Regions from separate parts of the Prosthecodimorpha staleyi genome, predicted to be linked through region 2. Evidence: predicted binding sites of a transcription regulator. Region 2 holds the regulator's gene; each other region holds the start of a gene.

Region 1 (10,046 bases), on a different contig from region 2:
TCGACTTGCCCGCGCCCTCCCCGCCTTCCAGCGTGATGAACCGCGCCGGCCGGCGAGGGGCGTCGGGCATGCCGACGCCGGCCGCCATCACTTGAGGCCCACGGTCTCGCGCACGAAGCGCACGACCGACTCGTAGGCCGCATCCATCGCGCGGCTGTGCATCGGACCGAGCCCGACCGCCTCGGCGGCATAAAGCGGCTTCTCCTGGATCACGCTGTCGCCGCGCAGGACCTGGAGCTTGCCGATCTGGGCCCCCTTCTCGATCGGGGCCTTGACCGGGCCGCGATAGATGACATGCGCCCTGAGCTTGTCGCGGTTGCCGCGCGGCACCAGGAGCGTGAGGGCCTTCTCGCCGACCAGCGGCACCGATGCGGAGGCGCCGCCGAACACCTTGGCGTCGCCGGGCGACTCGCCGGCCTTGTAGAGGGTGATCTGTTCGAAGGAGCGGAAGCCCCATTCCAGGAGCTTGCGGGCTTCCTCGGCGCGCTCCTTCTCGCTCTTCATGCCGCCCATCACGGCGATCAGCCGCTGGCCGCCCTGCACGGCCGAGCCGACGATATTGTAGCCGGATTCTTTGATGTAACCGGTCTTGAAGCCGTCGGCGCCGATGCCGTCGTTCAGAAGCGGATTGCGGTTCTGCTGTCGGATCTTGTTGTAGGTGAATTCGCGCTGCGAATAGACCTTGTAGAGGTCCGGATGGTTGGCGATGATATAGGTCGCCAGCTTGGCGTATTCGCGCGCGGTGATCTTCTGGTCTGGATCGGGCAGGCCGGTCGGATTGCGGAACACCGACTTGGTCATGCCGATGTCGCGCGCCTTCTTGTTCATCATCTCCGAGAAGGCCAGTTCCGTCCCGGCGAGGCCTTCCGCGACGGCGATCGCCCCATCATTGGCCGACTGCACGCAGATGCCCTGGATCAGGTCGTTGACGGTCACGCGGGAATTGATCGGCGCGAACATCGAGGACGTGCGCGACGGGGCGCCGCCGGTCCGCCAGGCATGCTCGGAGATCGTGAAGTCCTGCTCCAGTGTCAGCTTGCCGGCCTTGATCTGGTCGAACACGACCGCGATCGTCATCATCTTGGCGAGGCTCGCCGGGGCGAACAGCTTGTCGGCATTCTTCTCGAAGAGAACGGTGTTCGATTCGAAATCGATCAGGATCGCCTGCTCGGCCTTCGTTTCGAAGGTCTGCGCCTGCGCGAGGACCGATGCCGGAGCTGCGAACAGCGCCGCCATGCCGACCACGGCCGCAGCCAAGCCAACGACCGCACGACGCGACACCGAACGGGCATGCGACGGCGACCCGGCCTCCGGACGGTCGAGCTCCGGCTCGTACCGGGCCGGACCGAAGCCAGCCTTCCCGACATGTCGCACCATTTGCGCTCACTCCACCGTCCGGGTCCCGCCCGTCGGCGCGGTATCCAGCCAAGCCCGCGCCCCGACGGACCCGGCCGGACGCGCTCCCGAATCCGGGACGATCCTCCGCGCGACTATCCGACATGCCGCAGGCGCGGCCAACCGAATAGTGGGGGCGGGCCGATCCGGCGGGGCGGAAATTGCGGCCCTACCGCCTCGCCGAGGACCGCCGGCCCGTCAGCGGCGGGGCACCGGAACCGCCTCGACGCCTGCGCTGCGGGCCGCAGCGGCGGCGGCAGCCGCGTGCCCGGCCTCGACGACGAGCGTAACCGCCGTCAGGCGGCGACCGTCGGATTTGGCGACGATCTGACTGCGCACATCGCCATGGACACGCATCCGGGCGATCAGGCGCTCGGCATTGGCCGCGTCGGCATAGGCGCCGAGATCGAGCGTGACGGCGGCCGCCGGGATCCGGGAGGTTCCGTCGTTCGGGCTCCTGCCGCCGCCGAGCGCCGAGAACGAGCGCCCCTCGCCCATCCGGGTGAAGACGGCGGCCGTCGCGGCGGCCGGGCCGGCACTGTCCGAATAGGAGAGGCGCGACGACGGACGGACCGGGGCGGGCTGGACGGCCGGCTTCGGCGCCCCGATGACCGGACGCCGGGTCGGCGCGAGCGACAGGGCATCGGCATCGATGCCGTCGTCGTCCGGATCCGGCAAGGCCCCCGGCATGGCCGGCGCGCGCCGGCCGGCGGCGACGGGTTCGGGACCGACCTGCCAGCCGGGCGGTATGGCGCCGCGTGCGGCCGGCTGGCCATCAGCGGGATAGACGTAACGTGGCGACTGGCCGGCGCCCGCCCCGGCCCGGCCGGCACCCGGGTCGGCCGCGCCATAGGACGGCCGCATCATGGCGGGAGACGCCGGACCGGCGCCGGTGGGCATCGGGGCCGCGCCATAGGCGGGGCCCGGTCCGGCGCCGTAGTTCGGGCCAGAGCCGGGACGACCGGCGGCGGCACCGCGGGGCGGCGGCGGGGCGGGCCAGCCGTCGTCGTCGTCCTCGGACGGCGCCGGCCTGCGGCTGGCAGTACGGACGGGAGCCGGCCCGATATCGGGCGGCGCGGCCGCGCGGCCGGCGCCGGGATAGCCGGGCGTTCCGGAGGCGTCGGCCAGTTGGATGCGCGGCGGCACCTGCGGCGCCCGTCCGCCGGCCTCGGCGACCATCACCCGGTCGCCGGCGATCGACGGCGCGCCGCCCTCGGTCAGGGTCGCCATCAGTTGGCGATCGTCGGACCCTTCGACCGGCGCGCGGCCGACATATTGGACGCGGACCTCGGCGAGGCCCTTGCTCTTGAACTCGAGCAGTTCGGCGGTCCGCTCCGACAGGTCAATCTCGCGATTGCCGGCATAGGGGCCGCGGTCGTTGACCCGGACGACGATCGAGCGTCCGTTGCGCAGGTTGGTCACGCGCGCATAGGAGGGCAGCGGCATGGTCGGATGCGCAGCCGAAATGGCGGTGCGGTCGTAGATCTCGCCATTGGCGGTCAGACGGCCGTGGAAGTCGCTGCCGTACCAGGAAGCGACGCCGGTATTGTCGTAGTTCGGATCCTCGCGCGGTACATAGGTCCGGCCAGCGATGTTGTAGGGCTTGCCGACCTGTTCGCGGCCGCCGCCCTTGGGGATCGGCTGGCCGTCGGCATAGACCCGCCGGCTCGCCGAGACGCCGTAGCGCGAGTCGGTGCCGTTCGGCGCGCTCGAGCAGGCCGCAAGCGCCGTGCAGGTCATCAGGAAGGCCGCGCCGCGGCCGAAAGCCTGGAAGCGGGTGCGCGAGGAACGCAGGAACAAGGACATCGCGGCCACCTTGCCGCCCCGCGAGGCGGCACCCTCCCCGGCCCTCCGTTCTGTCGGGCCCGTGAGGTGTTGCGCCAGGGACACCGACGCCCGGAATTCTTTCCGGCCCCGGCCCTGTCCGCTCAAATTTGCATTGAGCCGTTACCCGATCCTTAACCGAAGCGAATTCGACCGGATCCGATGCAATCCGGCGCCAATTTCGATTGCCGGAACGCCTTTCGGCGATCCGTAGCCGGCTTGTCTGTTGCCGGGGACTTGCCAAGCTGGCTTTCGCCCGGGAAGCTGATACGACAGTCGGAAACAAAACCGTCACAGAACCGTGACGCGGGACGGCTAGCCGGTGAGCTTCCATCGGACGTCGCGCCGCCATCGGGATCGACGCAACGACGTCTGGAAACGACCGGGAGACCGCCATGACCACGGTGAAGCCGCTTATCCTCGCCGCTGCCTTCTCGTTCGCCGCCAGCGCCGCCCAGGCGCAGGTCGAGCTGCAGTGGTGGCACGCCATGACCGGCGCGAACAACGACGTGATCGTCAAGCTCGCGGAAGAGTTCAACGCCAGCCAGAAGGACTACAAGGTCGTTCCGAGCTACAAGGGCTCCTATGCCGACACGCTGAATGCCGGCATCGCCGCCTACCGGGCCGGCAACGCACCGCACATCATGCAGGTCTTCGAGGTCGGCACCGCCACCATGATGGCCGCCAAGGGCGCCATCATGCCGGTCCAGACGATGATGAAGGATGCCGGCGAGAGCTTCGACCCGAAGTCCTACCTGCCCGCGATCACCGGCTACTATTCGACCGTGAAGGGCGAGATGCTGTCCTTCCCGTTCAACTCCTCCAGCATGGTGATGTGGGTCAACCGCGACGCCCTGCGCAAGGCCGGCCTGAACCCGGACCAGCCGCCGAAGACCTGGCCGGAGGTGTTCGAGGCCGCCAAGAAGCTGAAGGCTGCCGGCTATGCCACCTGCGGCGTCTCCACTGCCTGGACGACCTGGGCCAATATCGAGCAGCTCGGCGCCTGGCACAACGTACCGCTGGCCACCCGGGCCAACGGCATGGACGGCTTCGACACCGTCCTGCAGATCAACGCGCCGCTCTACGTCAAGCATCTGGAGACGCTGGTCGCGCTGCAGAAGGACAAGACCTTCGACTATTCCGGCCGCACCAACACCGGCGAGGGCCGCTTCACCTCCGGTGAATGCCCGCTGTTCCTGACCTCCTCGGCCTTCTACGGCAACGTCAAGGCCAACGCCAAGTTCGACTATTCCAACGCGCCGATGCCCTATTATCCCGACGTGCCGGGTGCGCCGCAGAATTCGATCATCGGCGGCGCCTCGCTCTGGGTGATGGGCGGCAAGCCGGCGGCCGAATACAAGGGCGTGGCGAAGTTCTTCACCTTCCTGTCCGACACCGACCGCCAGGCCAAGCTGCACACCGAGTCCGGCTACCTGCCGATCACCAAGGCGGCCTACGAGAAGGTCAAGACTTCGGGCTTCTACGACAAGAACCCGCTGCTGGAGACGGCGCTGAAGGAACTGACCAACAAGGAGCCGACCGAGAATTCGCGCGGCCTGCGCTTCGGCGGCATGGTCCAGATGCGCGACGTGTGGTCGGAGGAGATCGAGGCGGCGCTGGCCGGCAAGAAGTCCGCCAAGGAAGCGCTCGACGCCGCCGTGGCGCGCGGCAACGAGATGCTGCGCAAGTTCGAGCAGACCGCCACGCGCTGATCGGCGAGAGGCTCGGGGCGATCGGGGCGGGCCGTCCACCGCGACGTGCCCCGCCCCCTCGGCCCGTGGTCTCCCACCGGCCCTGGCTGCCCTCCCTGCCCGCCCGCACAATCGGCGGCGGCCGCACAAGCCGCCGCCTCGCCGTCCGCGCGATCCGCGCCCCCGCGATCCGAGTGCTCCCGCGATGGAAAAACGCGCCATCTTCCAGGGCCGCCTGCTGCCCTTCGCACTGGTCGCGCCGCAACTGGCCGTGACGCTGGTTTTCTTCTACTGGCCCGCCAGCCAGGCGGTCTGGCAATCCTTCCTGCAGGAGGACGCCTTCGGCCTCTCGTCCGAATTCGTCGGGTTCGCCAACTACCGCGACCTGTTCGCCAAGGCCGACTACTACCGGACCATCGGCACGACGGCCTTCTTCTCGGCGCTCGTCACCGCCCTGTCGCTGTCGATCGCGCTGTTCCTGGCCGTGCAGGCGGACCGGCAGCTGAAGGGCGGCACCGCCTATCGGACGCTCCTGATCTGGCCCTATGCGGTCGCCCCGGCGGTCGCCGGCGTGCTCTGGTTCTTCATGTTCCAGCCCTCGCTCGGGCTCGTCTCGCAGGGCCTGCGCGGGCTCGGCTTCACCTGGAACCCACTGCTCGATTCCACCGACGCCATGGCGCTGGTCGTGATGGCGGCGACCTGGAAGCAGGTCTCCTACAATTTCCTGTTCTTCCTGGCCGGGCTGCAGGCGATCCCGAAGTCGGTCATTGAGGCGGCGGCGATCGACGGTGCGCGTCCCGTCCGGCGCTTCTGGACCATCGTCTTCCCGCTCCTGTCGCCGACGACCTTCTATCTCTTCGTCGTGAACGTGGTCTACGTGTTCTTCGACACCTTCGGCATCATCGACGCGACCACCGCCGGCGGTCCCGCCAAGGCGACCGAGACGCTGGTCTACAAGGTCTATTCCGACGGCCGCGTCGGCGGCGACCTCGGCGGCTCGGCGGCGCAGTCGGTGATCCTGATGGTCATCGTGATCGCGCTGACCGCCGTGCAGTTCCGCTTCATCGAGCGCAAGGTGCAATACTGATGGTCGAGCACCGTCCCTTCGGCACCGCCCTCGCCCACCTGACGCTGCTGATCGGCATCGCCATCCTGGCCTTCCCGGTCTATCTCGCCTTCGTCGCCTCGACCTGGGACGCGGCAACCATCGCCAACGGAAAGATGCCGCTGACGCCCGGCCCGCTGTTCCTGGAAAACTACTGGCGTACCCTGTTCGTCGGCACCTCCGGCACCACCCGCCAGCCGGTCGGCGGCATGCTGTTCAACAGCTTCGTGATGGCCATGACGATCGCGATCGGCAAGATCGTCATCTCGCTGACCTCGGCCTTCGCGGTGGTCTATTTCAGGTTTCCGTTCCGGATGACGATCTTCTGGCTGATCTTCGTCACCCTGATGCTGCCGGTCGAGGTCCGCATCTATCCGACCTACAAGATCGTCGCCGACCTCAACATGCTCGATACCTATGCGGGGCTGACCATCCCGCTGATCGCTTCGGCCACCGCGACGCTCCTGTTCCGCCAGTTCTTCATGACCGTGCCGGACGAACTGGTCGAGGCCTCCAAGATCGACGGCGCCGGTCCGATGAAGTTCTTCCGCGACACGCTGGTGCCGCTCTCGGTCACCTCGGTCGCGGCGATGTTCGTGATCCAGTTCATCTATGGCTGGAACCAGTATCTCTGGCCCCTCCTGATCACCACGCGCGACGATATGCAGACCATCGTGATCGGCATCAAGAAGATGATCGTCACGCAGGATGCCTTGACCGAGTGGCAACTGGCCATGGCGACCGCCGTGCTGGCCATGCTGCCGCCGGTGCTGGTCGTGATCGTGATGCAGAAGCTGTTCGTCAGGGGCCTCGTGGAGACGGAGAAATAGCATGGCCGAGGTCGTTCTGACCGGCGTGGGCAAGACCTATGCGGGCGGCGTCACCGCCGTGACGGATGTCGAATTCACCGTTCCGGACGGCGCCTTCTGCGTGCTGGTCGGCCCGTCCGGCTGCGGCAAGTCAACGCTGCTGCGCATGATCGCCGGGCTGGAGACGATCACCACCGGCACGGTCTTGATCGGTGGGCGCGTCGTCAACGCGGTCGAGCCGGCCGAGCGCGACATCGCCATGGTGTTCCAGAACTACGCGCTCTATCCGCACATGTCGGTCTACGACAACATGGCCTACGGCCTGCGCAACCGCGGCACGCCCAAGGCCGAGATCGAGACCCGCGTGCGCGAGGCCGCGCGCGTGCTCGAACTCGGCGAGCTGCTCGCCCGCAAGCCGCGTCAGCTCTCCGGAGGCCAGCGCCAGCGCGTCGCCATGGGCCGGGCGATCGTCCGCAAGCCACAGGTGTTCCTGTTCGACGAACCCCTGTCCAACCTCGACGCCAAGCTGCGCGTGCAGATGCGCGTCGAGATCCGCCGCCTGCAGCGTTCGCTCGCCACCACCTCGGTCTATGTCACCCACGACCAGTTGGAGGCCATGACGCTGGCCGACATGCTGGTGGTCATGAACAAGGGCCGCGTCGAGCAGATCGGCGCCCCGCTCGATCTCTACCGCCGGCCGGAAACCCTGTTCGTCGCCGGCTTCATCGGCGCCCCGCCGATGAACCTGATCGAAGTCGCCGCCGGCCCCGACGGGCTGCGTCCGGTGACGGGTGACGCCGGCATCATCGGCGGCCTCGGCATCGTGGTACCGGTCTCCGGCGCACGGCTCGGCATCCGTCCGGAACATCTGCATGTCGTCGGCGACGAAGCTGCGCCCGAGGGCGGCATCGCCCTGTCTTACACTGTGACGGCCGTCGAGGCTGTGGGCGCGGAGACCTTCCTGCACGGCCGTCTCGGCGCCAACGGACCGGATGTCGTCATCCGCGAGCCGGGTACCATCGCGGCCGCTCCCGGCACGGTCCGCCGCGTGGTCGCCCGGCGCGACGACCTGCATCTGTTCGACCGCGAATCCGGCCGCCGCATTCCGCTCGACGCCTGATGCCCCCTGCCCCTCTCACGCCCGTTCGGTTCTCGCCGGATGGGCGAAGGGGACGGTGACGGATTGTGGAACTCGGCCGGCGCCCGGGTTGGAGGGATCGTCGATCAGACGGCCGGCTGCGGCGCAGCCGCATGCACGGGCGCATCGACACGGCCAGAACCCGCGGCCGGATTCGGCTGGATCGCGGCCGTACCCAGTCAGATCTCCTCGATCTTGCCGTCCTGGAGGGTGATCCGGCGGTCCATGCGATCGGCGATGTCGAGATTGTGGGTTGCAATCAGAGCCGCGAGACCGGAGGCGCGCACCAGCGCCTGGAGGGCGTCGAAGACATAGTGGGCGGTCTTCGGGTCGAGATTGCCGGTCGGCTCGTCGGCGAGCAGAAGCTTCGGCGCATTGGCGACCGCGCGGGCGATGGCGACGCGCTGCTGCTCGCCGCCGGACAGTTCGGACGGCCGATGGCTCGCCCGCTCGGCCAGCTTCATATAGGCGAGCAACTCGCGCGACCGCTCGGCGGCGATCTTGCGGTCGAGCCCGCGGATCATCTGCGGCATCATGATGTTCTCCTCCGCGGTGAATTCCGGGAGGAGGTGATGGAACTGGTAGACGAAGCCGATCTGCATCCGCCGCATGCGTGTGCGGCCCGCATCGTCGAGCGAGCCGGCCGCGACGCCGCCGATATAGACCTCGCCGGCGTCAGGCTTCTCCAGAAGCCCGGCGACATGCAGCAGGGTCGACTTGCCGGCGCCCGACGGCGCGATCAGCGCCACCACCTCACCGGCCTGGATGGCCAGATTGGCGCTGCGCAGGACCTCGAGATAGTGGTCGCCCTCGCGATAGCGCCGCTCGACGCCGCGCAGCCGCAGCGACGGGATCGCCCTGCCGTTGTTGCCCTGAGGCTCGGCTGGATGAACGTCGGCGGTCGCATCGGCGCCTTCAGGGCGGGCATCCATGGCCATCACTCGTTCCTCAGAGCTTCGACCGGATCGAGCTTGGCGGCCCGCCGGGAGGGCGGAATGGTGGCGAGCAGCGACAGGATCAGCGCCATCACGATCACCGAGACCGTCTCGCCGGAATGCACGACCGCCCGCATCTTGGTCAGGAAATAGACCTCGGGCGGATAGAGCTGCGTGCCGCTCAGCCAGGACAGGGCGCTGCGGATCGGCTCGATATAGCGGCACAGCACCATGCCGAGCAGGAAGCCGGCGAGCGTTCCGGTCGCGCCGATCGACGATCCGGCGATGAAGAAGATGCGCATGATCGCGCCCGAGGTCGCCCCCATCGTCCTCAGGATGGCGATGTCGCGCGTCTTGTCCTTGACCAGCATGGTCAGGCCCGAAACGATGTTCAGCGCCGCGACCAGCACGATCAGCGTCAGGATCATGAACATCGCGTTGCGCTCGACTTCGAGCGCCGAGAAGAAGGTCATGTCCTTGTAGCGCCAGTCGGTCACCAGCACCGGGCGCTGCGCGGCGATCTCGACCGACTTCGTGATCTCGCCGACCCGGTCGGGCTCGGAAACATAGATGTCGATCGCCGAGACGCGGCCTTCCAGATTGAAATAGTTCTGCGCGTCGCCGAGCGGCATGAAGATGTAGGTGTTGTCGTACTGCGTCATGCCGATCTGGAAGATCGCCATGATCGGGAAGGACTTCACGCGCGGGGTGACGCCGAGCGGCGTGACGTTGCCGCGCGGGGTGACGATGGTGATCTGGTCACCGACCTGCAGCCCGAGGCTGCGAGCCAGCCGCGAGCCGACCGCCACGCCGCCGCCGTCCTTGAAGGTGTCGAGCGTACCCTGCTGGACGTTGCCGGAGACGAGGCCGAGCTTGTCCATGTCGTCCTTGCGGACGCCGCGCACGATGGCGCCGAGCGCCTGGCGCGGACCGGAGGCGAGTGCCTGGCCGTCGATGAAGGGAATCGCGGCCGTGACGCCCGGCACGAAGGAGACGCGGTCGGCCACCTCGCCATAGTCGGTGAAGGCGGCATCGGTCGCCTGGACCAGGATATGTCCGTTGAAGCCGAGGATCTTCGAGATCAGCTCATCGCGGAATCCGTTCATCACCGCCATCACGGTGATCAGGGCGGCGACGCCGATCATGATG
Region 2 (10,046 bases):
GAAGGCCGCTTCCGCGCCTATGGGCTCGTCGCCGTCGGCTTCGCCGCCCTGTTCCTGGTCTTCCTGCTGGCCGACATCGTCATCAAGGCCTTGCCGGCTTTCACCAGCTACAACCTTGTGCTCGATGTGCCGGTGACCGCCGAGACGATCGATCCGAAGGGCACCCGCGATCCGGCCGAATTCGGCCAGGCGGGCGACTTCACCAAGGCGGTGCGCGATGCCCTGTCGCTGGTCGTCCCGAGCATGTCGGACCGGAATTCGCGCCGCATCCTCTACGGCGCGGTCTCCTCCGGCGGCTCAGACGAACTGCGCCGGCGCGTCATGGCCGATCCCACGCTGATCGGGAAGACCGTCTCCGTTCCGGTCCTGGTGACCGACGAAGCCGACCTCTACTACAAGGGGCTGGTGACATCGAAGACGACCCATTCGGGCGTCGGCATCGCCACGCCGTCCGCCACCACCGGTGCGGTGACCATCTTCTCCACGTCCAATGCCTTTGCGGAGGACGTGCAGGTTCTGAAGCAGACGTTGCGCCGGATGGGTGACGAGGCGTTGCGCGATGCCGGGCGCGCCAGCCTCGCTCTGAAATCCGTCGAAGCCGACCGGCGTCATGCGATCGAACAGGCTGCGGCCGCCAAGGCGAGCGGCGATGCCGGGCGCATCGCCACCACCGAGGGCCAGTTGGCCAAGATCGAGGCCGACGTGGCGACGCTCGGCCGACGCGTTGCCGAACTGACCGCCACCGGCAACGGCCTGATCAAGCGCTTCGAGCAGACCGGTGCCCTGGAGACGCTCGATACCGCGATGCCTTCGCTGCTGCTCCGCATCAACGGCGGCATCGTTCGGGCCAATAGTCTCGGCAACGACCGGATCGAAGGCGAAGTCCTGGTTCCGCTGGCCTCCACCGCCGATGCGGCGGCCGGCACCTGGTCGCGCGAGATTTTGGCCACGCCGGAATCGAACCGCAAGCTTCAGGACAAGCAGGTCGCGGTCCTCGAAGTGCTGCGCGACAAGGGGGTCGTTCAGAGCGCCTTCAACACCCGGTTCTTCTCCGGCGGCGACAGCCGCGAGCCCGAACTGGCAGGCATTCTCGGTGCCCTGGTCGGCTCGGCGCTGACCATGCTGGTGACCCTGGTCATCTGCCTGCCGCTCGGCGTCGGCGCGGCGGTCTATCTCGAGGAATTCGCGCCGAAGAACAAGATGACCGAGATCATCGAGGTCAACATCAACAACCTCGCCGCGGTCCCTTCGATCGTGTTCGGCCTGCTCGGTCTGGCTGTGTTCCTGAATGCCTTCGCCCTGCCGCGCTCCGCGCCGCTGGTCGGCGGCCTGGTGCTCGCCCTTCTGGTCCTGCCGACCATCATCATCGCCAGCCGTGCGGCTCTGAAGGCCGTGCCGCCGTCGATCCGCGAGGCCGCTCTCGGCATCGGCGCCTCCAAGCAGCAGGCCGTGTTCCACCACGTGCTTCCGCTGGCCATGCCGGGCATCATGACCGGTACGATCATCGGCATGGCGCATGCCCTGGGCGAGACCGCGCCGCTCTTGATGATCGGCATGATCGCCTTCATCGTCGACGTTCCGACCAGCGTGGTCGAGGCCGCCACGGTGCTGCCGGTTCAGGTCTTCCTCTGGGCCGACCTGCCCGAAATCGCCTTCCAGGCGAAGACTGCCGCCGCCATCCTGGTCCTGCTCGGCTTTCTGTTCGTGATGAACGGCCTGGCGATCGTGGTGCGCAAGAGGTTCGAACGCCGCTGGTGAGTGGCCGCCCGCAAACGGCACTGCCGACCGGAGACTGAAGTGATGGACATCATGGCCGACAACGTGACGAGTGCGACGATCGAGCGAAAGCCGAAGGTCGTGGCCCGCGACGTGAACGTCTACTACGGCGAGAAGCATGCGCTGAAGAGCGTCTCGATCGACATTCCCGAAAAGAGCGTGACGGCCTTCATCGGGCCGTCGGGCTGCGGCAAGTCGACCTTTCTGCGCTGCATCAATCGCATGAACGATACCATCTCGGCGGCCCGCATCGAGGGCAAGATCGAGATCGACGGCAAGGACATCTACGATCCGGCGCTCGACGTGGTCCAGTTGCGCGCCCGGGTCGGCATGGTGTTCCAGAAGCCGAATCCGTTCCCGAAGTCGATCTACGAGAATGTCGTCTACGGCCCGCGCATCCACGGCATCGCCCGTTCGAAGTCGGATCTCGACGAGATCGTGGTGTCGAGCCTGCAGAAGGCCGGGCTCTACGAGGAGGTCAAGGATCGTCTCGACGATTCCGGGACGAGCCTCTCCGGCGGCCAGCAGCAGCGCCTGTGCATCGCCCGGGCGATCGCGGTTGGTCCCGAAGTGATCCTGATGGACGAGCCCTGCTCGGCGCTCGATCCGATCGCCACCGCGCGCATCGAGGAACTGATCGACGAACTGCGCTCGAACTTCACGATCATCATCGTGACCCACTCGATGCAGCAGGCCGCCCGCGTCTCGCAGAAGACCGCCTTCTTCCATCTCGGCGTGCTCGTCGAGGAGGGGCCGACGGACCAGATCTTCACCAAGCCGCGCGACAAGCGCACCCAAGATTACATCACCGGCCGCTTCGGCTGACACCACCCGAGGATCTGCCCACATGGCCGAACATACCGTTCGCTCCTACGACCAGGAATTGAAGATGCTGGCCGGCAAGATCGCCGAGATGGGCGGCCTCGCCGAGGGGCTGGTCGCCGACAGCGTCACCGCCCTTGTCCGCATGGACACCGTTCTTGCCCAGAAAGTGATCCTGACCGATGCACGGCTCGACCGGCTGCAGCGCGAGGTCGAGGAGAAGGCGATCCTGATCATCGCCAAGCGCCAGCCGATGGCGATGGACCTGCGCGAGATCGTTGCGGCGCTGCGCATCTCGAACGACCTGGAACGGGTCGGCGACATGGCCAAGAATATCGGCAAGCGCGTCATCGCCATCAACACCAACTTCGGCGCCAAGAAGCTGGTCATCGGCGTCGAGCACTTGGCCGACATCGCCCTCGAGCAGTTGAAGGACGTGCTCGACGCCTTCACGGCGCGTGACGACGAGCGGGCCCTGCAGGTGCGCAAACGCGACGACGAGATCGACGCGCTCTACACCTCGCTGTTCCGCGAACTCCTCACCTATATGATGGAAGATCCGCGCAACATCACGATCTGCACGCATCTTCTGTTCTGCGCCAAGAATATCGAGCGGATCGGCGATCACGCGACCAATATCGCCGAAACCGTCCACTATGTGGTCACCGGCGAACAGCTGGTCGAGGATCGTCCGAAGGGCGACACCTCGCATCTGGTCAACGTCGAACCGGCCGATTGACGGCGCCGACGCGCCAGGATGACGGACGGCCTTCGGCGGCCCGTCATCCCGGTCGCCCGTCATCCCGGCGGCCCGATATCCCGGCGGCCCGATATCCCGGCGGCCGGCCGCGAGACCGAGGGGGCGGGCTCGCGGCCGGGCCGGCGGTCGGCCGCGGGGGGGCGGCCATGCCGGATCCCCGCGCTGAACGCCATAGGCGCGCCGGTCAGGCCGCGTGCGGACGGGCAGGCGCAGACGGGTCGGTAGGGTTGCCGCATTCCTTTGCAGAGACAGGCGACGTCCGATCGGTCTGGCAAACCGCGGCGCAGCTGGCCTCGATCGGCATCCGCGGATGTCGTCTTGACAATTCTTGACTGCGCAAGGCCGCAAAGGACCGACGCTGCTTGCTCGGGGCCGCCTTGCCTTGGGAGACCCTTTCGCATGGCCCGCGTTCTGATCGTCGAGGACGAAGAACCCCTGAGCATGCTGCTGCGCTACAATCTCGAAGCCGAAGGCTATTCGGTCGAGACCTGCGCGCGGGGTGACGAGGCCGATACCCGCCTGAAGGAGACGACGCCGGATCTGCTCCTGCTCGACTGGATGCTGCCGGGCCTGTCCGGGATCGAGCTGTGCCGGCGCCTGCGCAACCGTCCAGAGACCGAGCGGCTGCCGATCATCATGCTGACGGCGCGCGGCGAGGAATCCGAGCGGGTGCGCGGGCTGGCGACCGGGGCCGACGACTATGTCGTGAAACCCTTCTCGGTACCGGAACTGATGGCGCGCGTCCGCGCGATGCTGCGCCGCTCCAAGCCGGAACTGATCTCGACCCTGCTCAAGGCCGGCGACCTGGAACTCGACAAGGAGACCCACCGCGTTCGCCGCGGCGGACGCGAGATCCATCTCGGCCCGACCGAGTTCCGCCTGCTCGAATTCCTGATGTCCTCGCCGGGCCGCGTCTTCTCGCGCGAGCAACTGCTCGACGGCGTCTGGGGCCGGGACGTCTATGTCGACGAGCGTACCGTCGATGTCCATGTCGGCCGCCTGCGCAAGGCGATCAACCGCGGCCGCGAGAAGGACCCGATCCGCACCGTCCGCGGCGCCGGCTACGCCTTCGACGACCAATTCACCGCGGTGGCACAATAGGACATCGTCCGCAGAGGGCCCGCCATCGCGGCCGATGCCGCGAGAACGGCCGATCTGGCGGCAATCCGTTGCCCGTCAGGCCGCCCAGGATGCCGGCTGCCGGGCGTGCGGCCGCGTTCGATGCCGCCGGCATGCGCCGTGTCGCCGATGCGCCCGGTCCGATTCGGTTCCTCCGCGCCTGTCGAAAAAGCGGCCGCCTTCGCAGGAAGGCGGCCGCAAGGCGCGCAGTCTGGGAGGGAGTACGCAGCACAGGCGGTGTGCGGCCGGGTCCTTCTCGTCCCCGGCCGCCGATGGGTGAATTCAGGCGGCGCCGGCGATGCGGCGGTCGGTCCGGCGGCGGTCGGCAACCGGCTGATAGGCCATCCGGGCATGGTAGCCGCAATAGGGAATGCCGGCTTCGGAGCGACGGGCGCAGAAGTGGAAGCCGTCGCTGCCCGGATCGCCGACCGGCCATTTGCAGGTCTGCTCGGTGAGTTGCAAGATCGAGGCGTTGCTGATCAGGGGCGCGTCCGACAAGGAATAGACTTTCGGCTGGGCGGACGGCAGCGGCCGGGCCGCCGGCACGATATCGGCCTTCAGGGCGGTGGCGCCGATGGTGATCGGCGTCGGGGCGGTCGGCCGGTGCGGCCGGGGCGGCGGCGCCGCGACGGGCTTCTTCGGACGCTGGGCGGTCTGCGGGGCGGGTGCCTTGGCACGGCCCGACAGGCCGAGACGGTGAACCTTGCCGATCACCGCATTGCGGGTGACGCCGCCCAGTTCCGCCGCGATCTGGCTGGCGCTCAGACCGTCGGACCAGAGCTTCTTGAGAAGTTCGACCCGTTCGTCTGTCCAGGAAATCATCGTCGCTCCTCGTTCTTTCTGTTTTCGGACGTCAGAATCCGCTACCATCCGGGCGCGAGCCCGCCGATGGTCGACGTGACGCTTTGACTGGGAACAACTCGCAGACCGCTCGGTCGCCGCACGAGATGTCGTGTTTAATGACCGTTAACCTACACCACCCCTAGACTCTGCATCAACCGCTCTGGGGCAGTGAGTTGGGGATCGTTGGGGCGTTTTCCCCAGGTGAGTCCGATTTGCCACAGATTCTCTGTGGGAAATACGCGTTAGTACCGGGATTTCTCGTGTGAAATCAGAGTTGCCGGCGAATTGACGCTGCGGTGAGACTGCCGAACCTGTCAGATTCATGTCGACGGTGCCGCGCCGTTGACAGAACTGCTCGAAAAACCGCATAATTCCCGTATATCCGACGTGCCGCCGAAGAGGCGGCACGTTTCGTTTCGGGCCTTGCCCGGCACCGATGCGCCCTTGCTGCGCAACCGGTGGCGGGCGGGCGGGCGGAGCCGGATGCGACCGTGCCGCAGGACCGAGGGTCGCGGCGCCCCGAATGCTGAAAGGAACATACCATGAGCCAGTCCGCACTCTACGCCACCTTCGCTCGGGCGGACGTGGCGTTCGAGCGAGGCGAGGGCTCTTGGCTCTATACGGCCGACGGCGATGCCTATCTCGACATGATGGGCGGCGTTGCGGTCAACGCGCTCGGCCATGCCCATCCGCGTCTCGTCGCCGCGCTCAAGGCGCAGGCGGAAAAGCTCTGGCATGTCTCCAACGTGTTCCGGATTCCGGAGCAGGAGGCGGTCGCCGAAAAGCTTGCCGGCCTCACCTTCGCCGACCGCGTCTTCTTCTGCAATTCGGGCGCCGAGGCGCTCGAATGCGCCATCAAGACGGCGCGGCGCTATCATTTTGTCAACGGCCGGCCGGAACGGGTGCGGATCGTGACCTTCGAAGGGGCCTTCCACGGCCGTACGCTGGCCACCCTCGCGGCCGGCGGCCAGGAGAAATATCTGGAGGGCTTCGGCCCGAAGGCGGGCGGCTTCGACCAGGTCCCGTTCGGCGACCGGGAGGCGCTCGACGCCATCATCGGGCCGGAGACGGCCGCGATCCTGGTCGAGCCGATCCAGGGCGAGAGCGGCGTCCGCCCGGTCGAGCCGCAGATGCTGCGCCATCTGCGCGACCTGTGCGACCGGCATGGCCTGCTCCTGATATTCGACGAGGTTCAGACCGGCATGGGCCGGACCGGCAAGCTGTTCGCCCACGAATGGGCCGGCGTGACCCCCGATGTGATGGCGGTCGCCAAGGGCATCGGTGGCGGCTTCCCGCTCGGTGCCTGTCTGGCGACCGAGGCGGCGGCGGCCGGCATGACCGCCGGCACGCATGGCTCGACCTTCGGCGGCAACCTGCTCGCCATGGCGGCTGCCGGAACGGTGATCGACGTGGTTGCCGAACCCGAATTCCTCGAGGCGGTGCGTGCCAAGGGCCTGCGCCTGAAGCAGAAGCTCGCCGGTCTGGTCGATACCCATCCGGAGGTGTTCGAGACCGTGCGCGGCGAGGGGCTGATGATCGGCCTGAAATGCCGCAAGCCGGCCGGCGAGGTCGTTGCGGCCATGCGCGCGCGCAAGCTGCTCTGCGTCGGCGCCGGCGACAACGTGATCCGGTTCCTGCCGCCGCTCACGATCAGCGAGGCGGAGATCGACGAAGCCGTCCATCGGGCCGATGCGGCCGCGACGGACATCGAGGCGGCCAGCCGGAAGGGAGCCGCGGCGTGACGGCGAAGCACCCGAAGCGGGATTTTATCGACCTCACCGACATCGGCGCGGCCGATCTGCGCGTGATCATCGACGAGAGCAAGCGCCTCAAGGCGGAGCGCCGCGGCGCGCGGCGCGGCGAGGGGCCGCTCGCCGGCAAGGTGCTGGCGATGATCTTCGAGCGGCCGTCGACCCGTACCCGCGTCTCCTTCGACGTGGGCATGCGCGAACTCGGCGGCGAGACGCTGATGCTGACCGGTGAGGAGATGCAGCTCGGTCGCGGCGAGTCCATCGCCGATACCGCGCGCGTCCTGTCGCGCTATGTCGATGCGATCATGATCCGCATCCTCGACCACAACGCGCTGGTCGAACTGGCCAGCAACGCGACCGTGCCGGTGGTCAACGGCCTGACCAAGTTCTCGCATCCCTGCCAGATCATGGCCGATGTGCTGACCTTCGAGGAGCATCGCGGGCCGATCGCCGGGCGTACCGTCGCCTGGACGGGCGACACCAACAACGTGCTGACCTCCTGGATCCATGCCGCCGCGCGCTTCGATTTCAAGCTGCGCGTCGCGACGCCGCCGGAACTGGCACCGCGCATGGATATCGTCGGCTGGGCGCGCAAGAACGGCGCCAGCGTTCATCTGACCGCCGACCCCTATGAGGCGGTCGAGGGATCGGATTGCGTGATCACCGACACCTGGGTGTCGATGGGCGACGACGAGAGCGAGCGCCGCCACAATCTCCTGAAGCCCTATCAGGTCGACGGACGGTTGATGCGCGCGGCCAACAAGGACGCCATCTTCATGCATTGCCTGCCGGCGCATCGCGACGAGGAGGTCACCGAGGAGGTGATCGACGGACCGCAGTCGGTGGTGTTCGACGAGGCCGAGAACCGCCTCCATGCCCAGAAAGGCATTCTTGCCTGGGTCATGGGGACGGCCGGCGCGTGAGCTGAGGCCGGCCGCCTCAGCCTTCCGGCAACGGCGGGACCAGTCGGGTCGGGCGCGACCGACCGGACCTCGCCGATCCGCAATGCCGGTGGAGTGCATGGCCGATCCTCCGCGATCGGCGGGCTTCCGATCCGCCGGCAAGCCCCCATATAGGGGCGAATACGGCCCCGGGACAGGATTCCGCGTCGGTCTCGACGCATCCTGTTCCGGCGGCGCCCCCAGGCCGCAGTGTCCCGCTGCCGACCGCCCTTCCGGACCTGTTCGCATGACCGACACGACCTTCGCCAGCCGCCCCCCGCAGGAGGGCGCAGACGACACCGTGCAGCCCTTCGCGGTTTCCGCCCTCGACGTGCGCGGCCGCGTGGTCCGGCTTGGCCCGGCCCTCGACGCGATCCTCGATCGTCACGCCTATCCGAAGCCGGTCTCGCAACTGCTGGGCGAGGCCGTGGCGCTGACCTGCCTGCTCGGCTCGTCGTTGAAGTTCGACGGCCGCTTCATCCTGCAGACCCGGACCGACGGTCCGGTCTCGATGCTGGTCGTCGACTATCAGACGCCCGACCGCATCCGCGCCTGCGCGACCTTCGATCGTGCGGCGGTGGAGACGATGACGGCGGAGGGTCGGGCGAGCACGGTGGCGCTGCTCGGTCGCGGTCATCTGGCCATGACGGTCGACCAGGGGGCGGACATGAACCGCTATCAGGGCGTCGTCGCGCTCGACGGCGCGACCCTGGAGGAGGTCGCACATGCCTATTTCGCCCAGTCGGAGCAGATCCCGACGCGGGTGCGCCTCGCGGTCGCCGAGATGCTGACGCGCGAACCGGGCCAGCCGCCGCGGCATGCCTGGCGGGCCGGCGGCATCCTCGTTCAGTTCCTGCCCGAGAGCCAGGATCGCATCCGCCAGCGCGACCTTGCGCCGGGCGATGCGCCCGACGCGTCGGGCCGTCCGGATGAGTTCTCCGACGACGACGCCTGGGTCGAGGCGCGCTCGCTCGTCGAGACGGTCGAGGACCTCGAACTGATCGATCCGGCCCTGTCGTCGGAGCGGCTGCTGTTCCGCCTGTTCCACGAGCGCGGCGTGCGCGTGTTCGAGACCCAGCCGGTGCAGGACCGCTGCCGCTGCACGCGCGACGCTGTCACCGGCATGCTCGACCAGTTCTCCGCCGAGGAGATCGCCGACATGACCGTCGACGGCGAGATCGTCGTCACCTGCGAGTTCTGCAACACGCGCTACCATTACGACCCGACGGCCCTGAAGAACTATGCCGGGACGGCGGAGGCGTGACGGCGTGTCGGTTCGGTCGGGTTCGAGATGCCCGGGCCGACGCTACCCGAAGGCCAGCTTGCCGCCGACGATGGTCAGCACGCCGGCGAGCAGGCCGCGCAAAAGGGCTTCCGGCATGCGCGGCGCGAAATGGCTGCCGACCAGGATGCCGGGGATCGAGCCGAGCAGCAGCGAGGCCAGCATGGCCCAGTCGACCGAACCCATGGCCCAATGGCCGAGGCCGGCGGCGAGCGTCAGCGGCACCGCATGGGCGATGTCGGAGCCGACGATGCGGGCGATCGGCAGGAGCGGATAGAGCAGCATCAGGGCCGTGATGCCGAGGGCGCCGGCGCCGACCGAGGACAGCGTCACGATGGCGCCGAGCACGACCCCGGTGAAGACGGTCAGGAACGCGGTCCGACGCAGATCCGGCGTCTCCTTGCGCAGGCGGCTGGCGATGGCGAGCACATAGCGGCGCAACACGAAGCTCACGGCGGTTGCGAGCAGCGCATAGCCGAGAGCGACCGAGATCAGCTTCGCCGTATCGTGGCTGTGGCCGATCCGGTGTAGCAGCAGCAACGTCACGAGCGCGGCCGGCACGCTTCCGATCGCCAGCAGGCCGGTCACGCGCCAGTCGACCGTGCGGTTGAAGCCGTGCATCGCCGCGCCGGCCGATTTGGTGATCGCCGCATAGAGCAGGTCCGTGCCGACCGCCGTCGCCGGATGCACGCCGAACATCAGGACGAGAAGCGGCGTCATCAGCGAGCCGCCGCCGACGCCCGTGAAACCGA
Region 3 (10,046 bases), on a different contig from region 2:
TCATCGTCGCGACCGGAGACCCTCATGCGCAACATCCCGACCGACCTTCTCAGGGCCTTCGTGACCGTGATCGACCTGAAGGGATATACCCGCGCGGGCGAGCGGCTCGGGCGGTCCCAGCCGGCCATCAGCCTGCAGATCAAGCGCCTGCAGGACCTGATCGGGGCACCGCTCTTCGAAAAGGATTCCGGCGGCACGCTGTTGACCGAGAACGGGCAGCTGGTCGCCAATTATGCGCGCCGCATCCTGTCGCTGAACGATGAACTGGTCGTCAAGCTGTCGCGCCGGCAGCTCGGCGGGCGGCTCAAGATCGGCCTGCCCAACGACTATGCCGACCATTTCCTGCCGCTGCTCCTGGCCGACCGGCATGCCCGCAGCGAAGGTGCCGGTTTCGATGTCGTGTGCGATCTCTCCGTCAATCTGTTCTCGGCCTTCCGGGAGGGCGGCTTCGATCTGATCGTCGCCATGTCGGAGGGCAGCGCCGCGGAAGGGGCCTGGATGTCCTGGCGCCAGCCGCTGTCCTGGGTCGGGCTGCCGGACGAAGCGGTCGACGAGGACGGCGTCCTGCGGCTGGTCGCCTATCCGGAGGGCTGCCTGTATCGGCGCGCGATGCTCGCGGCGCTGCAGCGCGACGGCCGGGCCTACGACATCGTCTATACCAGCCCGAGCCTTGCCGGGCTGGAGGCCGCGCTGACCACCGGCTTCGGCGTTACGGCCTTCTCGCGCGACATCCTGCCGCCGAAGCTGGTCGGTCTCGCCCGCCCGGCGTCCGGCATGCCGGCGCTGACCGATCTGGTCGCCGGCATCTATCTGCGCCCCGGCAAGGCCTCCGCCCATATCGAATCGCTGGCCGCGCGGATCGCCGACCTGTTCGCCGCCTCGGCGCACGACATGGTGGCGTGACGGGATCGCAGCGGCTCAGAAGCCGAGCCGTTCCTTCAGCAGGCCCCAGGCGAGCGCGGTCTTCACGCCGACCGGCCAGAACGGATGGAACCGCATCGGCGTGACGGGCGTGACCGGCAGCGGCAGATCCTCGGGCCGGGCGCCGGCGATGCGCTCCGCAAGAATCCGGCCCATCGCGGTCGCCATGGCGACGCCGCGGCCATTGTAGCCGAGCCCGATATGAAGGTTCGGCGCCGGCTCGTGCAGATGCGGCAGATGGTCGGCCGTGACCGCGACGCGGCCGTTCCAGACCTGACGCCATTCCGCGGTCCGCAGCGCGGGGAAGAGCTCCAGCGCATGGGCGACGAGGCCGCGATAGTCGGCCGGGTCGGCACTGTCGCGCGGTACGCTGCGCCCGCCCATCAGGAAGCGGCCGGCCGCGTCGAGCCGGTAGTAGGCATAGCGCGCCGAGATCTCGTAGAGCACCGGCCGCGCCGGCAGGATGGCGGCGGCGACCTCGGGCGGCAGCGGCGCGGTCGCCGCGATGGCGCTGAAGACCGGCGCGACGGTCGCCTTCAGGCGCGGCCAGAGCCCGTCCGTATAGCCGTTGGTGGCGAGAACGACATGATCGGCCGTCACGGTGCCGCTGGGGGTTTCGAGCCTCCAGCCAGAGCCGGCCGGGACGAGGCGGGTCACCGGTGCGCCGCTCGCCACCGTCGCGCCGGCCCGGATCGCGGCCTCGGCCAGGCCCCGGGCATAGCCGAGCGGGTTGACGCTGCCGCCGCGCCGGTCGAGCGAGACGCCCCGATAGGCCAGGGTGCCGGTGATGGCGGCCGCGGCCGGCGCGTCCAGCCATTCGACGGGAGCACGCCGCCGCGCCCAGCCTTCGGCGGCGGCACGGACCGAGCGTTCCGAGCGGTCGTTGACGGCCGCCCGCAGGGTGCCGCCGCGCACCGCCTCGCAGGCGATCGCGTGGCGGGCGATCAGGTCGAAGACCAGGTCGGGTGCGCCACCGCCGAGCGCCGCCATGGCGCCGCCGCGCTCCGGGCCGAAGGCGGCCTCCAGCTCGTCCGGTTCCCATTTGAGCCCCGGATTGACCTGCCCGCCATTGCGCCCCGAGGCGCCCCAGCCGGGTTCGTGGGCCTCCAGAACCAGGGCCTCGATGCCGCGTTCGGCCAGGTGCAGCGCGGTCGACAGTCCCGTGAAGCCGCCGCCGACGATCGCGACGGAGGCCCGGCGATCGCCGTCGAGCCGGGTTTCCGGCGGCGCCGGGCGGGCGGTTTCGGCATAAAGGGAGGCAGGCAGGGGCTGTCGCGTCGGCGCGGTCATGCGGATGTCCATCGTCGGGCCGGGGCGGCCACCAGGATCGGGTGCCGCCCACGCAAGGCCCGTGCCGGCCGCCCGGCGGTCGAGCCAGCCGCCCGCCTCCACTTCGGCGGCCGACGCCGCGCTCAGGCGCGCAGGATGTTGTGCGCCGGGCCGAACGGGAAGCCGGTGATGTTCTCGGCGCCGGTCTCGCGGATGACCAGGATGTCGTGCTCGCGGTAGCCGCCCGCGCCCGGCAGGCCTTCCGGGATCGACAGCATCGGTTCCATCGAGACGACCATGCCGGGCGCCAGCACCGTGTCGATGTCCTCGCGCAGTTCCACCCCGGCCTCACGCCCGTAATAGTGGCTGAGCACCCCGAAGGAATGGCCGTAGCCGAAGGAGCGGAAGCCGAGCAGGCCGTGCTGGCGATAGATCTCGTTCAGCTCGCGGGCCACGTCGGAGCAGCGCGCGCCCGGCCGGATCAGTTCGAGCCCGCGCCGATGGACCGCGCAGTTGATCTCCCAGATGCGCAGATGCTCGTCGGAGGCATGTTCGCAGAACAGCGTCCGTTCCAGCGCCGTGTAGTAGCCGGCGATCATCGGGAAACAGTTGAGCGACAGGATGTCGCCCGGCTGCACGGCGCGCGAGGTGACCGGATTGTGGGCACCGTCGGTGTTGATGCCGGACTGGAACCAGACCCAGGTATCCATCAGTTCCGCGTGCGGGAAGGTGCGGGCGATCTCGCGCACCATGGCCTGCGTCCCGGCGAGCGCGACCTCGTGCTCGCGCACCCCGGCCCGGACCGCGTTGCAAACTGCGGCGCCGCCGAGATCGGCGATGCGCGCGCCCTGGCGGATCAGCGCGATCTCCTCCTCGGATTTCAACGTCCGCATCCACATGGTCGGCTTGCCGAGATCGACGAATTCGGCGCCCGGGAAGGCCTCCTGCATGGCCTTGTAGAAGTCGAGATTGATGTGGTCGAACTCGAGGCCGATCCGCTTCGCGGCAGGCAGTTCCTGCTGCAGGGCGTGGAAATAGTTGTCCCGGCGCCAGTCCGTATAGGTGATGTTGTCGCCGAAGCTGCGGCGATAGGGCTGGCCGGCATCGATGCCGGCCGTGACCGTGACCGCCTTGGCGTCGGTGACGACGAGCGCGTAGCGGCGGCCGAAGGAGCAGTACAGGAAGTCGGAATAGTAGTTGATGTTGTGGTAGCTGGTCAGGACCGCCGCATCGAGCTTCAGATCGGCCAGCACCGCGCGCAGCCCGTCCTGGCGCCGCTGCATCTCGCCGGCCGAGAAGGTCGGCACGACCTTGTCGCCATTATGCATGGTCTGGAGGCGGCGAAGTTCGTTCGGCGCCTGCAAGGTCGTTTCGATCGGAGCGTTCATTGGCCTGTCCATCGCGGTTGATGGGCCGGATGCTATCGGCAGACCCGTCCGGACCGCGATTTGAAGTGCCTATGCGGCCATTAATTCGGGCCTGCGGCGTCTCGCCGCCGATCAGCCGCCATGGGCTTCCAGGAAGGCCTCGACCGACAGGGCGCGGAACTGCGGCAGGGCCGCGTGCAGGCGTTCGTGGCTCCAGTCCCACCAGGCGAGCGCTTGCAGCCTGTCCGCGATCGCCTCGGGAAAGCGGCGCTTGACGACGCGCGCCGGGACGCCGGCCACGATCGTGTAGGGCGTGACATCCTTGGTCACCACCGCCCCAGCCGCCACCACCGCGCCGGTGCCGATGCTGCGGCCCGGCAGGATTATGGCGCCGTGGCCGATCCAGACATCGTGGCCGAGCGTGACCGGCTGCGACCGGCGCCAGTCGAAGAAGGCGTCCTCGTCCGGCTCGTCCGGGAAATAGGCCGAGGCGCGGTAGGTGAAATGCGCCTGGGTGGCGCGGTGCATCTGATGATTGCCCGGATTGATCCGGGTCATGGCCGCGATCGAGCAGAACTTGCCGATCCGCGTGTAGATGATGTTGGAATCGTTGACCACGTAGGAATAGTCGCCGAGCGCGCTTTCGGCGAAGGCGGTGCGGGCGCCGATCTCGGTGTAACGGCCGAGTTCGGCATCGCGCACCGAGGCTGTCGGGTGGATCAGCGGCGCGTGGCCGAGGGTCTTGGTCATGGCGGGGCTCCGTCGAAAGATCGCGCGCTGGTGCGCCCGTCCGATGACGCTCCGATGACGCCCCAGGGTGGACAGCAGGCGGACGGCGGGCGGCTCCGGCCTCGCATGTCACTAAAGCGTTGCCGAGCACGGGTAGCTGTTGGTCCCGACCAAACGGGTCCGGGAGACTGCCATGCTCGTCATCGAAGGCCTGACGCGACGTTTCGGCACCAAGGCAGCCGTCGACGACGTGTCGCTGGAGATCCCGGCCGGCAGCTTCGTCGGCGTGATCGGCCGGTCCGGCGCCGGCAAGTCGACCCTGCTTCGGCTGATCAACCGCCTCAACGACCCGACCGCCGGGCGGATCCGCTTCGGCGATCGCGACGTGACCGCGCTCAATGGCGCGGCGCTGCGGGCCTGGCGCGCCGACTGCGCCATGATCTTCCAGCAGTTCAATCTGGTCGGCCGGCTCGACGTGCTGACCAATGTGCTGCTCGGCCGGCTCAACAAGGTCTCGACCGGCACTTCCGTGCTGCGCCTGTGGAGCGCGGACGACCGGGCCATCGCGCTTTCGGCCCTCGACAGCTTCGACATGGGCAGCTTCGCGCATCAACGCGCGGAGAGCCTGTCCGGCGGCCAGCAGCAGCGCGTGGCGATCGCCCGCGCCCTGGTTCAGGAACCCAAGATCCTGCTCGCCGACGAGCCGATCGCCTCGCTCGATCCGCGCAACACCAAGCTGGTCATGGATGCGCTGCAGCGCATCAACAAGGAATTCGGCATCACCGTCCTGTGCAACCTGCATTCCCTCGATCTGGCGCGCGCCTATTGCGACCGGCTCGTCGGCATGGCGGCCGGCAAGGTGGTGTTCGACGGCCGGGGCTTTGACCTGACCGACGACGTGGCGCGCCGGCTCTACGGGCTGGAGGCCGGCGACGTGGTCGACGAGACGGTCCCCGTGGCGCCCAAGGCCGAGCGCGAAAAGGCCTTTGCCTGACGCCGGCCGATCCCAGTCCTTCCGTTTCCGTTTCTGCCGATCCCCAAAGGAGATCCGAACCCATGATCAATCGTCGCGCCGTTCTCGGCACCCTCGCCGCCACGCTCGCCTTCGCGGCCGGCCCCGCCATCGCCCAGGACTGGAAGGCCAAGTATCCCGAGCTGGTCTTCGCCATCGTCCCGTCCGAGAACGCCTCCGGCGTGACCGACCGCTTCCAGCCCTTCATGGACTATCTGTCGCGCGAGATCGGCACCAAGGTCACCCTGCGCGTCGCGCAGGACTATGCGGCCCTGATCGAAGGCCAGAAGGCCGGCCAGATCCATATCGGTTACTACGGCCCGTCCAGCTTCGCCCGCGCGCTGATGATCGGCTCCAAGATCGACGCCTTCGCGATCGAAGTCTCCAAGGGCGGCGTCAAGGGCTACTACTCCGTCTTCTACGTGAAGAAGGACAGCCCCTATACCAAGATCGAAGACCTGAAGGGCAAGAATCTCGGCCTGGTCGATCCGAACTCGACCTCGGGCAACAACGTCCCGCGCTTCGCGCTCGACAAGATGAAGATCGATCCGGAAACCTTCTTCAGCAAGGTCGTCTATACCGGCAGCCATGAGAATGCCGTGATCGCGCTCGGCCAGGGAACGGTCGATGTCGCCGCCAACTGGTTGAATGCGGACGACGATTCCAATCTGACCCGCATGGCGACCAAGGGGATGGTCAAGGCCGAGGATTTCCGCGTGATCTTCAAGTCGGACATGATCGTGAATTCGCCGATCGCCTATCCGACCAATCTGCCGGAAGACCTGAAGGCCAAGATCCGCGATGCCTTCATGAACGCGGCCAAGAAGGACAAGGCGGCCTTCGATCGCATCTCCGACGGCAAGAACGAGCCGTTCGAACCGACCGACAACAAGGCCTATCAGCCGATCGTCGACCTCAACAAGTTCGTCGACGAACTGCGCAAGAAGAAGGCTTCGTGAGATTGCGAACCGCGCCACTGCCCCGGCGCGGTGCGATCCTTTCATCTAGCTATTGCTCGATCGAAATTGCAGGCGGCGGGCCCTGACGGGCCCGCCCACCTCTTGCGGCCGGTGGATCCATCTACCGGTCGCCCTTCCCGTCAGGCCGTTCCCGGCCTCGGCCGAACCGACGAACCGGATCCATGCGCGCCGACACGCTTCCCCGCCTCGATCCCGCCGTCCGCGACCGTCTGGAACGCGGCTATCAGGAGGCCACCGCGGCGCGGCGTCGGCGGACTCTGACCGGCTTCGGCCTGCTGGTGGCGGCGATCCTGCTGGCCGGCTGGCTCGCCGATGTCCAGCCCGCGAAACTGTTCGCCAATTTCGGCAGCTTCACGAAATACATCCACGACATCCTGCCGGTGCTGCGCCTCGACACCGCCGATACCGGCGTCGCCGAATGGTATTGGGGCTGGAAGCGCTGGCTGCGGCAGCTGGGCGAAACGCTGCTGATCGCCTATGTGGGTACGCTGGTCGGGGCGCTGGGCGCCTTCCTGCTGTCCTTCGCGGCGGCCGGCAATCTGGTCCGCTCGCCGGCCCTGCGCTTCGCCGCCCGGCGCTATCTCGAATTCTGCCGCACAGTCCCGGAGATCGTTTTCGCGCTGATCTTCGTGGTCGCCTTCGGGCTAGGGCCGGTGCCGGGCGTGTTGGCCATCGCCATCCACACGATGGGGGCGCTCGGCAAGCTCTTTTCCGAAGTCGTCGAAAACATCGACATGAAACCGGTCGAAGGTCTCGTCTCCACGGGCGCCGGTTTCGTTGAGACGGTCCGCTTCGCGGTCCTGCCGCAGATCCTGACCAACTATGCCAGCTACATGCTGTTGCGCTTCGAGGTCAATGTCCGCGGCGCGGCCATCATGGGCTATGTCGGCGCCGGCGGTATCGGTCAGGACTTGGTCGAGGCGATCCGGAAGTTCTACTACACCGACGTGAGCGCCATCCTGCTCATGATCATCATCACCGTGGTGGCGATCGACATGCTGACCGAAACCCTGCGGCATCGCGTTCTCGGCGCGGAGGGTGGCCGATGACGGCGCCGGTCGTGCCGCAAAGCCCCTTTTCCGATCGCCATTTCGATCGGGCCGCCATCATGGCGCGCTACCCCGACGAGTTCCCCGCCGCGGGGTTCTCCCTGGCGACCGCACTGGCCGCCTTGGTGGCGATCGGCGGTATCGTGTCGGCTCTGGTCCTCGTCGCCGGGATCACGCCCGTCGGGCTCGGCCTTGCCGTCCTGGGGGCCGGCCAGTCGGTCGCCGGTGGCCTGGGCGAGGCCGGGCAGGGCCTTGTGGCGGCCATCTCCGCGCTCTTCGCCGGCGATCTTGCGGCGGCTGGAGGGGCCATGGCGTCCGGCCTCGGCGCCATCGTCACGCGCGTGATCGCCCCGCTCGCCTTCGCGGCGGCGGTGCCGTTCCTGCTCTATGTCCTGTTCGTGATCGTCGATGCCTTTCGGGCATCCGGATCGAGCCGGGCCCAGACGCTCCTGGTCTTCGGCCTGCTGGTCTCGCTGGTGATCGTCGGCCTCGGCGTGATGGGCTTCTCGATCGCGCGGATCGCGGCCGGGATGTCGCAACTCGGCGTCTTCGCCAAGCTGATGCTGCCGCCCGACTGGGGATCGTCCTCCAAGCTGGCGCTCTATGTGCATGCCCTCGGCGAGACGCTGGCGATCGCCTTCCTCGGCACCCTGATCGCCGCCACGCTGGCCTTTCCGTTCGGCTTCCTGGCCGCGCGCAATGCGGTCCCGGTCTGGCTCGTGCGCTTCGTCACCCGGCGGACCTTCGATACGCTGCGCGGCGTCGACACGCTGATCTGGGCGCTGATCTGGATCAACGTCGTCGGCCTCGGCCCCTTCGCGGGGGTGCTCGCGATCATGTCGTCGGATTTCGGCGCCTTCGGCAAGCTCTTTTCCGAAGCGATCGAGACCGCGGACCGCAAGCCTGTCGAGGGCGTGCTGTCCGCCGGCGGCTCGCGCCTGCACGCCGTCCGCTTCGGCATCCTGCCGCAGATCCTGCCGGTGATCCTGAGCCAGGTGCTCTACTACTTCGAATCCAACACCCGCTCGGCAACCATCATCGGCATCGTCGGGGCCGGCGGCATCGGCCTGCATCTGTCCGAGGCCATCCGGACGCTGGAATGGCAGCAGGTCTCCTTCCTGGTGCTGATGGTTCTTGTCACCGTCGCGGTGATCGACATGCTGTCGCAGCGCCTGCGCTTCGCCATCATCGGCGAGCGCCGGGCGGTCTGAAACATCCCGGGCGTCATCGCATCGTCATGGCAAGGCGGCACACCCGTCGCGCCGAACGGAGAGGGCGATGACTGGTTCCGACATCGATTCCGATGCAACTGCGCGCCGCCGCGCCATGGCGGCCTTCGCGGCCGCAACCCCAGCCGAACTGGCCGTTGCATTGGATGCGGACGCGATCGCGCAGGCGCGTGACCTGCGCCCGGCGGCGGCCGGTCTCGTCATGGTGCGCGGCCGGATCGGCGGCGATGGACCCGCCTTCAATCTGGGCGAGGCGACCGTAGCCCGGGCGAGCGTCCGGCTCGATGGCGGGCGAACCGGTCACGCCTATCGGCTCGGCCGCGATACCGACGCTGCCCGGCTGGCCGCGATCGCCGACGCACTCTGGCAGGACCCGGCCCGCCGCCCCGCGATCGAGGCGGCACTCGTCACCGCCGTCGAGGCCAGGCTGGCGGCGGCGGACGAGGCAGCCTCCCGCCGGGCCGCCGCAACCCGGGTCGACTTCTTCACCATGGTCCGCGGCGAGGATTGAGATCGACATGACCGCCATCGTGTCCGCCGCCGGGTTCGAGAACCCGGTGCATGAAGCCCAGGCCACCTTCCGGGCTGCCATGCGGGCCTTTGCCGAACCGGGCCTCGCCCAAATGGTCGAGCCCGCCCTGCTGGCGCCTGCGCCGCTGCAGCCGGCCACGGCCGCGCTGCTGCTGGCCCTGGCCGACTTCGAAACGCCGATCTGGCTCGATCCGGCCGCGCTCGCCGTCGAAGGTCTAGCCGACTTCCTCCGGTTCCAGACGGGCGCGCCGATCGTCGCCGATGCGGGCCGCGCGGCCTTCGGAGTGATCACCGAACCGGCGGCCTTCACGGGCTTCGCGGCCTTCGCGCAGGGCACGCTTGACTACCCGGATCGTTCCACGACGCTGATACTCCAGGTCGAGACGCTGTCTGCCGAGGGACCGCTGGAGCTCGTCGGTCCAGGCATCGCGAGTCGGCGCCGGCTCGGCATCCGACCTGAGATTCCCGGCCTCGCTTCGGCACTTTCCGCCAATCACGGCATGTTTCCGCGCGGGGTCGACCTGCTGCTGGTCGCCGGCGACACCGTCGTCGGCCTGCCGCGGTCCACGCGCGTCACGGAGGATGCGGCATGTATGTAGCCGTCAAGGGTGGCGAGCGGGCGATCGACAATGCCCATCGCCTGCTCGCCCACGAACGCCGCGGCGACCCGACCGTGCCGGAGATCGCGCCCGAGCAGATCGCCGGACAGCTTTCCCTAGCGGTCGACCGCGTGATGGCCGAGGGTTCGCTCTACGATCCGGAGATCGCCGCCATCGCCATCAAGCAGGCGCGCGGCGACCTGATCGAGGCGATCTTCCTGGTCCGCGCCTATCGCACCACCCTGCCGCGCTTCGGCTGCTCTGAGCCGATTGACACCGCTGCCATGCGGGTCGTCCGCCGCGTCTCGGCGACCTACAAGGATCTCCCCGGCGGCCAGGTGCTCGGCCCGACCTTCGACT

Evidence for each region. Region 2 encodes PhoB, which activates phosphate uptake and scavenging genes when phosphate is short. Its sites were predicted from a motif close to TGTCATNNANCTGTCAT; they were not measured.
Region 1: the regulator PhoB is predicted to act here: its motif matches at 3,509-3,525, upstream of ugpB (sn-glycerol-3-phosphate ABC transporter substrate-binding protein UgpB).
Region 3: the regulator PhoB is predicted to act here: its motif matches at 4,351-4,367, upstream of phnC (phosphonate ABC transporter ATP-binding protein).

The regions. Positions count from the first base shown of each region.
Region 1 covers NZ_JAHHZF010000001.1:39,176-49,221, reverse strand. The annotation lists gene tmk (dTMP kinase) at 1-70, opposite strand, end outside; gene KL771_RS00250 (D-alanyl-D-alanine carboxypeptidase family protein) at 88-1,377, opposite strand; gene KL771_RS28335 (septal ring lytic transglycosylase RlpA family protein) at 1,594-3,201, opposite strand; gene ugpB (sn-glycerol-3-phosphate ABC transporter substrate-binding protein UgpB) at 3,615-4,931, shown strand; gene ugpA (sn-glycerol-3-phosphate ABC transporter permease UgpA) at 5,116-5,997, shown strand; gene ugpE (sn-glycerol-3-phosphate ABC transporter permease UgpE) at 5,997-6,845, shown strand; gene KL771_RS00225 (sn-glycerol-3-phosphate import ATP-binding protein UgpC) at 6,847-7,944, shown strand; gene KL771_RS00220 (ABC transporter ATP-binding protein) at 8,142-8,894, opposite strand; gene KL771_RS00215 (lipoprotein-releasing ABC transporter permease subunit) at 8,900-10,046, opposite strand, start outside.
Region 2 covers NZ_JAHHZF010000011.1:221,092-231,137, reverse strand. The annotation lists gene pstA (phosphate ABC transporter permease PstA) at 1-1,758, shown strand, start outside; gene pstB (phosphate ABC transporter ATP-binding protein PstB) at 1,810-2,601, shown strand; gene phoU (phosphate signaling complex protein PhoU) at 2,624-3,337, shown strand; gene phoB (phosphate regulon transcriptional regulator PhoB) at 3,758-4,459, shown strand; gene KL771_RS21670 (GcrA family cell cycle regulator) at 4,760-5,296, opposite strand; gene KL771_RS21665 (aspartate aminotransferase family protein) at 5,863-7,062, shown strand; gene argF (ornithine carbamoyltransferase) at 7,059-7,994, shown strand; gene KL771_RS21655 (Hsp33 family molecular chaperone) at 8,260-9,276, shown strand; gene KL771_RS21650 (sulfite exporter TauE/SafE family protein) at 9,319-10,046, opposite strand, start outside.
Region 3 covers NZ_JAHHZF010000004.1:322,762-332,807, forward strand. The annotation lists gene KL771_RS09890 (LysR family transcriptional regulator) at 25-903, shown strand; gene KL771_RS09895 (NAD(P)/FAD-dependent oxidoreductase) at 919-2,211, opposite strand; gene KL771_RS09900 (M24 family metallopeptidase) at 2,334-3,578, opposite strand; gene KL771_RS09905 (DapH/DapD/GlmU-related protein) at 3,690-4,307, opposite strand; gene phnC (phosphonate ABC transporter ATP-binding protein) at 4,480-5,280, shown strand; gene phnD (phosphonate ABC transporter substrate-binding protein) at 5,343-6,257, shown strand; gene phnE (phosphonate ABC transporter, permease protein PhnE) at 6,440-7,327, shown strand; gene phnE (phosphonate ABC transporter, permease protein PhnE) at 7,729-8,538, shown strand; gene phnG (phosphonate C-P lyase system protein PhnG) at 8,606-9,067, shown strand; gene phnH (phosphonate C-P lyase system protein PhnH) at 9,075-9,686, shown strand; gene KL771_RS09940 (carbon-phosphorus lyase complex subunit PhnI) at 9,677-10,046, shown strand, end outside.